2 regions of the Paenibacillus sp. J23TS9 genome follow, and region 1 is predicted to be linked to the other one. Evidence: riboswitches for the same ligand, from Rfam matches in the RefSeq annotation. Region 1 holds a riboswitch; the other holds the start of a gene.

Region 1 (5,700 bases):
ATCCTCCAGGCCAAGCGGATTACCTTTCTCATCTTTCCAGCCCATCACTTTCTTAACTTCATGCGGGCAGAACAGATTCCACTCGGTGCGTTCCTCAACAGCTTGCATGAACAAGTCAGGAATACAGATGCCGTGGAATACGTCATGTGCTCTCATGCGCTCGTCACCGTTGTTGAGCTTAAGATCCAGGAAGGCCAGGATATCTTTATGGAAAACATCCAGATAAACGGCAACCGCACCTTTACGCGTGCCGAGCTGGTCAACGCTGACTGCTGTATTATTCAGCTGGCGGATCCAAGGAATAACGCCGGAGCTGGTATTTTTATGGCCACGGATGTCTGATCCGCGTGCACGAACTTTACCAAGGTACACGCCGATGCCGCCGCCCATTTTGCTAAGACGCGCCACGTCTGTGTTGGAATCGAAAATACCTTCAAGCGAGTCGTCCACCGTATCGATAAAGCAGCTGGAAAGCTGTCCAGCGACCTTTTTGCCGGCATTGGACATGGTTGGTGTTGCTGCAGTCATATAAATATTGCTCATAGCCCAGTAGGCTTCTTTTACAAGCTCCATACGTTTCTCGGCTGGCTCGGTGTGCATCAGGTACATGGCGATAACCATATAACGCTCCTGCGGCAGCTCCATGACACGGCCTTCAAAATCACGGGCGAGATAGCGGTCGGACAGGGTGAGAAGACCTATGTAGTCAAACAGCAAATCACGGCTATGATCGATGCTTTTTCCAAGCTCTTCAATCTGTTCTTTGGTGTAGCATTCCAGAAGCTCTTCACGATAGATGCCTTTGTGCACAAGATCGGTAATGAGAGGATACAGGGCACCGTAAGGCTCTGTTGGATAGGCTTTATAGCGGCGGTTGTACGCTGCTTTTTTATATAAAGAAGTCAAAAGGGAGCGGGCTGCGGCGAACTTCCAGTTCGGCTCCTCTTTCGTTACAAGCTCAAGCGCCGACATTGTAAACGCATTGCTGATTTCATCACCGGTAACTTCCTCCCGGCGCAGTTTGCTGGTTACACCGCGAATCAGGCGCTCCTTATCCAGCATCTCCAATCCTTCCAGAACGCGGTCCGCGTAAACGGAAAGGCGGATTTCATCGAAAGCCAGCTGACGATTGTTCGGTTTGGTCACGAGCTGAGGCATGTACAGTTCCCCTTTCAAAATAGATAATATTGGTATAATAAGAAAAATAATACATCGAAGAGCAAAAGTCTTACTTTGAGGAAGGAAGCTGGGCCATACAAAAAGCATTCCCGGCGACCTGATCCTTGCGAGGCCGAAAATGCTGCATGTTATTCTTATAGGCACCAAAAATGGGCGCAGAAGAATATATCTACACACCATATGTAGATATTTTCATGGCAACACGTTTCCTATTCCTCGTAGGTGTTTGTGCGAACGAAACAGGCAGGTCTCCTGACTCCCGGAACTTCCGTCGGCACCTTCCCGTAAGCATCCTGGCTCATAGTGGCATCTGCCGATTTTTGCCGAAGAACAAACCGTTTCGGCTATCCGGTTACAGTGGCGGGACCGTGACGGAATTACACCGTGCTTCCCTATTAGGAATCGTGGGCTTGGTAGAGCGCGATTCACCTGTTTTCACTATATTTGGTTATTGTTATACTAATTTAACCCAATATGTTGTGTTTGTAAACACAAAAATCAAAAAGACAAGCAAGATGAATTATAGCAGAGAAGTGGTCAATTTGCTACTAAGAGGATGAAAGGTTGTGCTCGAAAAATGTCCGAAAATGACCACTTTGGGGCAAAAAAGCAGATGTGGCGCGATTAAAAAAAAATTTTGGGGAATCTGGGTTCTTTGCTATCTTTTCCGGAGTTGGATACAATAAGGAAAGAATCAATGGACAGCATTCGGACCATCTAAATATGGGGATAGGGAGGCAAAAAACATGGCGATTGCAGAGGTAACGGTCATTCCAATCGGAACAGCAACCACCAGCTTGAGCGCATATGTGGCTGATATGCAGAAGGTACTGGCAAACCAGCCGGGAATCAGCTATGAGCTGACTTCCATGAGCACGATCATTGAGGGACAGCTGGAAGATGTCTGGAAGGCGATTGCGGCACTGCATGAAGCACCCTTCCTGTCAGGAGCACAGCGGGTGTCCACTTCTGTGAAAATGGACGACAGACGCGACAAAGCTTCATCCAGTTCGCAAAAGCTGCAGTCCGTGCGAGCGAAGCTGCAATAAACTGTAATAAGTTCCATTTATCCTAGTTGTATTGCGTTTTGAAGTGAAAGTTGTATAATAGTTTTTGTTTCGTTTGATCCATTTAGATGAGACGGTTTGCATAAGCTGGTGTAGCTCAGGGGTAGAGCAACGCACTCGTAATGCGTAGGCCGGGGGTTCAATTCCCTTCACCAGCATCCAAACAAAAAGCGCGGTTTTCCGAGTAAATCGGAGGCCGCGCTTTTTTTTTATATTTGCATTCTCACCTGCATATATTCGAAGAGGGTGTTTTTGATTTTATTCAATCTACCATTTAAATGGTCCACACAACAAAGAAAGGGAGCTCATATGGTAATAAAAATGAATGGAGAGGTCGTGATTTCATGGCATTAACAACTGGCATCATTACGAATACAGGAACCAGCCCTGCAACGAACCTTGTTATTAACATTAGCAATGATAACTTAAGTTTTTCATCCAACGTCGTTTATCACATCTATGTATGGAACAGCTTGGTGAGTAAGTCACTGGTCTATTCCAATTCTCTGACGATTAATGCGAACACGGCTCAAATTCTTGGTTTCAACATTGCAGGCAATACTTCTTACGAAGTTCAATTCCTTGTAACCGGCACGGTTCCAACAGATACAGTCATCAATGTATTCGGAACGGATTCATCCGGAAACGTCATTCATCATCAAAAAGTGCTGCAGCAAGAACTCACTCAAATCGCCCAGCTCAACCCATAAGTTAAGGAAACCGCGGTTTCCTTAATAATAAGAAGGGAGTAATCATGGTAAACATACAAATCTCGCCAAGCACGAGTTCACAGTTTGAGCCAACCATCGCGGTAAATTGGCTGAACCCCTCGGTCATGGTGGCGGTAGCTGTAGATCTCAGTGCAGGACCGCCGAATATTGGCTTATACAAGTCGATCGATGCAGGGGCAACATGGAGCACAACGTTACTACCGTTACCTGCCGGTTTTGCTGGCATAGAGGCGCCTCATATTGATTATTTTTTTCCAAATTCGTTTGTAGTGGCAGCGCACGCTTTTGATTCGGATGGTCTCAGCGGTTCGATTGTCTCCTATGTCTCTAACGACAACGCCTCTTCATTCGGACCCCCAGTTATTGTAAACCAAGGATTCGGACAATTTGTCAATGACGATCAGGTGGTTGTTATCGCTGACAAGGCCGGATCCAGCCCTTTTTTTGGAAACATCTACACGGGTTATACCCATGATTACAATACGCAATTTATACCGGGTAATACGATATTCTTTAATCGCTCCATAGACGGTGGCAGCTCTTATATGAGCCCCAGTCTGCTGTCTTCAATTACTGAATTTGAAGAATTTCCTGGAATTGCAATCACATTAAATGGAATACTTATCGTGGGTTGGATAACCCAACCTCCCGGCGGAACCGAATTTAATACTCGTACATCCCATGACGGTGGAGCAACATTCGCCACTGAAATCATGATCGCCCCGGTCGTTGTTCCACCTTCGCCACTACCTGGGTACCAATTCAGGTGCCTGACGTATCCCTCCATGTCAGCGGACATCTCAAACGCACCAACGTCGCGAGGAAACGTTTATGCCGTGTGGCAGGATTTTCGGCAAGGTTATTCCGATATTTACATCGCAATTTCCAAAAACTTTGGCGTAGATTGGGGTGCACCGATGCCCATTACCGGCAGTCCGGTGGGATCTCAGAGCTTTTTCCCGGCCATCACCGTTTCCCCGACGGATGGTGCGGTGTTTGTATCCTATTACACTAATCGACTAAATCCGCCCGATATCGATGTCTACCTAGCCACATCCAGGGATGGAGGCATGACGTTTACAAACACCCGCATTACGACCACTTCGTTTAGCGTTACGGGCCTTCCTCTCATTGGCGACTATATTGGAAATGCGATTGTCCCTCAAACAGGCCGTCTTGTAACCGTTTGGGCAGACACACGGACAGGAATTTTAAATATCTGGTTTGGCGATAATCAATAAGCTTCTTCAAGATCAATGATGAAAATTGTGGGGATGGGGCCACCTTTGATGCAATAAAGGCTTACTAAGTTCCCGAGAGGCGGCAGATTAATCTTTATTAAGCCGTCAAAAAAAAATCCCCACTCAAAAGTGGGAATTCTACTTGGAGCTTGGCTATTTTTCTTCAGGTCTTTTTACTTGGAGGGGTGGCGGGATGAGCCAGCCTTTTTCTTTGTTCATGTGTAGGATGCGGAGACCTAATGCTGTTTTCGTAACATGATATTTAGCAAATAGAGCACCGATGTCTTCCCTGATCGATTGCCCCATAACCTGGCTGCATGCGACAAGACCAAGCGAAGTGTCAGCTGCGATTTTTGCGGCGATTTCCGGATCCGTGAACCTTGCACCGGCTGGAATATCCTCTAGCTTGACGGGAGGTCTTTCCGGCAGAGCAGGAGCGGGTGTAATACCGTTATCCATAAGCAAAGTATCGCATTCTTTCATTTCAAGCTTCGCTTGATCTAACAAATCATCAATAATCTTCTTTAAATCTTTGTCGCCGGCATGGTTTAAGTAAGCTTGATAACAGGAGATCATCCCTTTTGCTGCCAATGATGCCACCCATACGCTGTAAATTTCTCCGTAATGCATTGGCTCGTCTTTCGGATTGCCGCTTAGAATACCCATTTATTGTGTTCGCTCCTTTTGAATTATTAATACAGGAATCATTATGTACAGGAAACAGCCTTTTCATGTAATCGTCCAAGGGAAAAAGGATACATGAAACCGGATAAAGATGAAGGAAAACATTGTATGTATCCTTTGCAGAATGAATTCATGAAAACCGAACACAAACAGGACAGGTGATTATATTCGGCAAACACCTGATCCATGGACTCTATGACTTGAATTCGTAATGGAAAGGAAACGGGGTCGCCTTGTTGAAGCGGCTTTTTTTACTTGGGCATAAAAGGCGTGTAGCAAGAGAAGAGTCAAATCAATACATGGCTGAGGCATTGGCTGAACTCAAGGCAGAGAAGCAAAGAGCTATTGAAGCCATTCAAGATGAAACGCAGGAAATTTCCAATGAGATTGTGAAAAAGCTTATTCCGAACCGGGTACATTAAAGAAATTACATAGCGATATGTATAACAGAAAATAGCTAAAAACCTACAAGGGGTATTTCCCTCATGGATTTTTAGCTATTTATTCTTATATAACCCACTTGAACCTAGTTATTGGGTTTTCTGAACTGTAGATACGCTCATAAGAACGGCATTGGTTGTTCCGCCGCTGACATTGTCAAACGAAAACAGGGAGGTTGGAAGTCCGCGCATGGTAACCTCATCGCCGTCCAGTATGTCGCCAGTCGAGTTCATATACAAGCCAACGATGGAGTTATCATTCTCATCAGCCACGTGAATGACGGCGATCGTTCCGATCTCAGTCTCTTCTTCTTGAACTTCCACGACAGTCCCGCTTACTTGCACCATTTTATCCAGA
Region 2 (5,700 bases), on a different contig from region 1:
CCAACCGCCGAGCCGGAGGATACTCCAAGCGTAAACGGATCGGCGAGCGGATTCCGCAGGACCCCTTGAAAACCGGATCCCGCTACCGCAAGGGCTGCACCGACCAGCATGCCTAGCAGCACGCGGGGCAGCCGCACCTTGATGATGATTTGCTCAAAGGACGGATTCCATGTCGGATGAATCGCATCTCCGATCCAAGGCAATCGGTGAAGCACAATGAGAGCAATATCCTTGATCGGCAGTGCGACCGAGCCGATCCCCAGACAGATCAGCAGGGTCAGCAGCAGCAGTACGATGCCAATCCCTCCGTAACCTGCCAGTTTTTTGCTCATTATTTAAACAGCTCCGGATAAATGGCTTTCGCTACTTCCTGAAGGCCTTGCGTTACGCGCGGACCCGGGCGGCTCAGCAAGTTGTCATCCAGTCCGATAACGGCCCCGTTCTTCACAGCTGTAATCTGGTCCCAGCCGCTGCGGCCCTTAATGATGTCTCCCAGACCCTTTTTGGTTTTGTCATCAATGACGCTTTTAGCAAACAAAATCACATCAGGATTATCCTTAATAATCTTCTCTTCGCTGATTTCATTCCAGCCCTGTGTATCTGCGGCCACATTGATTCCGCCGGCAAGATTAATCAGTTCGTCCATAAACTCGCCTTTACCTACGGTCCAGCCCGGAGAGAACTCGATGTATACTTTTTTCTTCTGATCATCAGTCAAAGATTTGACAGCCTCTACAACCTTGCTCTCTTCCTCTTTCATCTGATCGATGACTTTTTTAGCCTCAGCCTGATGATCTGTAATTTGTCCGTATGTCTCCATATTCTTAATGACATCGTCCACGGTCTTCGGATCGGTTTTGAAAATCGGGATGCTGAGATCACGAAGCTTCTTCACCGCATCCTCACTCATCGAGATACCTGTAAATACCACATCCGGTTCGGCTGCAATGATTGCCTCCTCATTCGGCTTCATAATGCCGCCCATCTTAGGCTTGGACTTTGCCGTTTCTGGATAATCATCGTAATCGGACACGCCCACGATTTCATCATTCAGTCCAATCGCGAATAGTGCCTCGGTTTCAGCCGGGGATACCGAAACGATATGCTTCGGAGCTTCCTTGAATGTAAAGGATTGTCCTGTTGCATCCTGCAAGGTTAATGGGTATGTGGTTTTCAGACTATCTGTCTGGGCCGGCTGGGTCGTTTCCTGTTTGGCAGTTTCCGGCTGCTGTGCCGCTTGGCTATCCTTGGATTCATTGCCGCAAGCCGCAAGCGATAATGCGAGCAGCAGCGCTGCAATGCCGGTTGACCATCTTTTTACTGACGATTTCAAGTTCATGTACTGGTTCTCTCCTCTTTTTGGTTCGGTATTTGTTGACACAAAAGAGGCCTGGCGGTATGGATTACCATGAATACTGCTTGACGGAATACATCACAGGAAAAACAAGCCTTCGGCGTTAAAAATACCGAAGGAGCGCATAGGCTTTCCCAACAAAAAACCCTGATTCTTGTATCAAGAACCAGGGATTACGTCTGCTCGGACTTTTGAGGCAGCAGCCGCGGTCAGGCCGGCGCCACCAATCTGCACGTGAATTCGGCAGTGTACAAAAGTGCTAGATCGTAATCCTTTCCTCGAAGGACCGTCATTATTCTCATGAGGCAGGTCTCCTGACTTACAGGCTTGGCAATATCATCCCGGCCTTCCCATTCCTCCTACAGGCGGAACAGTGGCGTATGGGGATATACCTGTTTTACAGTGGCGGGACCGTGCCGGATTTGCACCGGCTTCCCTTTTCACCCGGAAAGAAATAAGCGGCAGCAGCCGTTTTCCAGGACCTCATCAGTTATCATTATTCATTTATTGTCCAGGCAATGCATCTCTAGTTTCTGATTATAGGTGAAATGCTACATCCTTACAACGACATATTTCATAACAACAGCATGTTTGAACTAATGTGTGGCTGCCCCTCACGAGGAACCTTCATGCCCACGTCAGATCATCCGAAGATCCACGCCCGCCCAGCTCTCTCCTCTATGTTTCATCGTTAAAATGAGGAGATTGCCCGGCTCTACTCGGATATCCCAAAAGCCCTTGCCGGGCATGAGGAGGGATACGATTTGCCGGATTACGCCGCCATGAGCCACCAGAAGCACGGAGGCTGGTGAAGCGGATTTGTGCTTCTTTTCCCGTTCTGCTGAGTTCAGCATAAATTCCAGAAACGCTGCAATTCTTCGTTCAAACGATACCCAAGCCTCACCCTCCGGAGGCGTAATATGCTGCGGATCATCCAGCCATTGCCGGTACAAGGCCACATCCTTGAGCTGATCATAGGTATGTCCTTCCCAATCTCCAAAATCCATTTCACGCAAGGCACTATCGTATATGGCGCCTGCAGAAAGATCCGGGCGTACTGCATGTAAGCTTTCGCGGCAGCGTGCAAGATCACTGCAATAGACGCTGCAGAAGGAAATTCCTTTTAATTTGCCGCTGGCAGAAATCAGCTCCTCACGGCCTTGAAGGCTGAGGCTGAGATCCGTGTGTCCCAAATATCTTTTCTGTTCATTCCATAGGGTGGAGCCATGTCTCATGAGTACGAGCTCCATCCGCTTTATGTCCATAAAGTACCCCCTGCTCCCCAAACCACCAGCAGTTCAAGGACGACGAACAATACCGAAACCGTTAACAGAAGCCGGTTCGTGAGCCGGATATCCCTGGCTTCCATGGGTCTGGTCGCATCGCCCATATACGCCCGGAACGAAGAAACGCCATGGTACACATTCGTTCCCCCGAGCCGGATACCCAGCGCACCCGCAACAGCCGATTCGGGAAAGCCGCTGTTCGGGCTCGGATGCCTTCTTGCATCGCGGCGTACCATGCGGAAGGCGCGTTTGTAATCCATTCTGAGAATCAGCGCAGATAACGTTAGCAGAAGCGCCGTCAGCCTTGCCGGAATCCAGTTGGCAATATCGTCGAGCCTTGCCGATGCCCAGCCGAGATGAATATATTTTTCATTCTTGTAGCCTACCATCGAGTCCAATGTGTTCACTGCACGGTATGCCATGGCCAGGGGAGTCCCGCCGATCAGCGCATACAAAAGCGGAGAAATCACCGCATCCACGATATTCTCAGCTACCGTTTCCACCGTCCCGCGTACTATCTCAGGCTCATCCAGATGGGAGGTTTCCCGCCCGACAATCATACCAAGACTGTTTCGGGCAGCCGGCAGATCACCTTGTTTCAAATGACGGTATACCTCCAGCCCAGCGTCCTTCAGCCCTTTGACGGCGATCGTCGTGGCGATCAGCACCACTTCTGCAGCCCAGGCAAGCCAGGGATGAATCAGGCTGAGCAGCTTTAGCAGCGCCCATGTGATGACGAGCGAGCCTCCAGCCACCAGCACCGGAAGCAGGACACCTGCCCTTTTCAGATTTTCGAGCTGAAAGCTGCGGCGAATCCATGCCTCCAGTTTTTTGATCGCTTTTCCCATGCCAATGACCGGATGCGGAATCCACCTTGGATCGCCGATCAGCAGATCCAGAATAAAGGCCGCTGCCAACATCACAATCGCCGTTAGCTCTGCTCCGCCCATGCCGTGATGAGTCCCTCCTTCACCGCATCATATACGGCTCGTCCAATCATCGCGCCGAGATGCGTTGCCGTTCCCGCATATTGATGCTCAACCGGACAGGCTGCGCTCTGGCTTACCCCCAGGATGATCGCATCCGAGGTGGTGCCTGTCGCCACCTGACCGTTCTCCGCATCACGCACATTCAGATCGGCAAGGGCTGCCGCCTTGGCCTCCACGGCTGTCATCACCGCATTGACCATTGCAGCCTGAGTCAGCTTGGCATCAATGAGCAGCATAATGTTGACCGTTCCCGGGCTGTACGCCGGAAATGTTGTCCGCTCCGAGCCCGCTCTTGCCGCGTTGGAGGTTCCGGAGGTTACGCAGCAAAAAACAGCGGCCTCATCATTCTTCTCTTCCATCACGGATGCATGCCGCAGCTGTACTGCGGTTAATAGCCCCGCTGTCGTATCAATGGGATATCTCCATTCCCGCAGCCACTCGATCACATCACGCACCGGATCGGAGCAGTCATAGAAGCGGTCCACATAAATGTTGGTCATTCTCCGTAGCCGTGTCACGCCCCCGCCGTGAACCGCGCTTCCCATCGCTTCCAGCATCGACGGCGATTGCAGCAGCAGATGACGCTCCCCCTGCTTCAGTACAAGACCGGGCCATACTTCAGATGCGTATTCCGTTCTCTGTCCGTCTAAAAATGGTGTTGTCACTTCATTTTCCCCCTTATATCTAATCAGAAACTAGCCAAGAACTTCGTTCATAACCTTCAGCAGCTGCTGATTGGCTTCCTGCGCTTTTACCGCAACCCGTATATATTCTTCTCCCAGTCCGGGATACATGGCACAGCTGCGGATCAGCACTCCCATGCGGCCCATTTCAGTCTGCATGCTCTCCGCAGTCCATGGGGCCGGTAGACCGACCAGCAGAAAATTGGCTTCACCCTCGCTGACTTCACATCCCAGCTCCCGCAGGCCTAATGTGAGCCATCGTCTCTGCGCCGTTATCAGTCCAATCGTATCATGTTCATAGCTTTCGCCACTGTTCAGGCATGCTTCTCCTGCCAGAAGGGCAAGCCCATTGACACTCCAGGTCACCTGCTTGCCCGTCATGGCCTGCACCACATCACGATGAGCAACCGCATAGCCAAGCCGCAGTCCCGGTATCGCATAAAATTTCGTCATGGACCGAACCAGGATGGTATGCGGATATGATCCAAGCTCCGGCAGCAGCGTCTGTCTTTTCTCTTCAGGAATAAAATCGATAAAGGCCTCATCCACAACCAGATATGTACCGCAGCGCTCGGCCTCCTCAGCCAAATGGCGCAGAATGTTCAGATCATACTGAATCCCGTTCGGATTGTTAGGCTGTCCAAGAAACAGGAGATCCACCGCCTTCAGCAGTCCTTCTATCTCTGCAGCATCTGCCCTCCAGCCATGCTCACGGGTTCCAAACACCGACTGGACCTGTGCACCAAACTGTTCAGACAACTGCCTATATTCCGAAAAGCATGGCTCCACAATCCCAACCCTCCGGGGATGAAGTCCAAGTAATATTAATGCCATGCACTCCGCCGCCCCATTGCCAATGCACAGCTGATCCGGACGGAGATTTATTTTGGCACTGAGCTGTTCCTTTAACCCGCGATGCCCCGGATCCGGGTATCGTATGATTGAAGGCAATGCCTGCTCCAACTGCTTCATCACTCCGGGAGGCGGCCCCAGCGGATTGATATTGGCGCTAAAATCCAAAAAGCCGCTCCGGCCATATGCCTCGGCAGCACTCTCCAAATCTCCGCCATGTCCGTATCTCTCAAGCATGAATGCTTTCCTCCTGTCTTTTGACAAAGGTCATGATTGACTCCATTATTGCGTCATCCTTTCGGCCCCGTCAATCCAAATTCTTTTTTGTTTCTTGCAATTGATTGGTTTACAATGGTATAGAGTGAACGAAAAAAACAGATATTCACCCCACTATTAAACAGGCCCTTAAACGGAGGAATCAAGCCATGCTGTTTATTGATAATCAAGGAATCACAGATCCGGCCATCAACCTGGCCATCGAGGAATTCACCCTGAAGCATTTGCCAATGGAAGAAGACAGCTACCTGCTGTTTTAC

Evidence for each region. A riboswitch is a leader RNA that binds a small molecule or an ion and turns the genes downstream of it on or off. The one in region 1 is predicted to bind cobalamin.
Region 2: another riboswitch for cobalamin. It lies ahead of KJS65_RS22555 (ABC transporter substrate-binding protein); the one in region 1 lies ahead of KJS65_RS16695 (ribonucleoside-diphosphate reductase subunit alpha).

The regions. Positions count from the first base shown of each region.
Region 1 covers NZ_BOSG01000002.1:233,995-239,694, reverse strand. The annotation lists gene KJS65_RS16695 (ribonucleoside-diphosphate reductase subunit alpha) at 1-1,158, opposite strand, end outside; cobalamin riboswitch at 1,405-1,627, opposite strand; gene KJS65_RS16690 (MTH1187 family thiamine-binding protein) at 1,926-2,228, shown strand; tRNA gene KJS65_RS16685 (tRNA-Thr) at 2,333-2,404, shown strand; gene KJS65_RS16680 (hypothetical protein) at 2,591-2,956, shown strand; gene KJS65_RS16675 (sialidase family protein) at 3,001-4,218, shown strand; gene KJS65_RS16670 (DUF3231 family protein) at 4,372-4,884, opposite strand; gene KJS65_RS30095 (hypothetical protein) at 5,202-5,324, shown strand; gene KJS65_RS16665 (DcrB/PsbP domain-containing protein) at 5,433-5,700, opposite strand, start outside.
Region 2 covers NZ_BOSG01000004.1:206,670-212,369, forward strand. The annotation lists gene KJS65_RS22550 (FecCD family ABC transporter permease) at 1-332, opposite strand, end outside; gene KJS65_RS22555 (ABC transporter substrate-binding protein) at 332-1,339, opposite strand; cobalamin riboswitch at 1,642-1,855, opposite strand; gene KJS65_RS22560 (histidine phosphatase family protein) at 1,993-2,619, opposite strand; gene cbiB (adenosylcobinamide-phosphate synthase CbiB) at 2,610-3,590, opposite strand; gene KJS65_RS22570 (adenosylcobinamide amidohydrolase) at 3,572-4,294, opposite strand; gene KJS65_RS22575 (pyridoxal phosphate-dependent aminotransferase) at 4,325-5,401, opposite strand; gene lplA (lipoate--protein ligase) at 5,590-5,700, shown strand, end outside.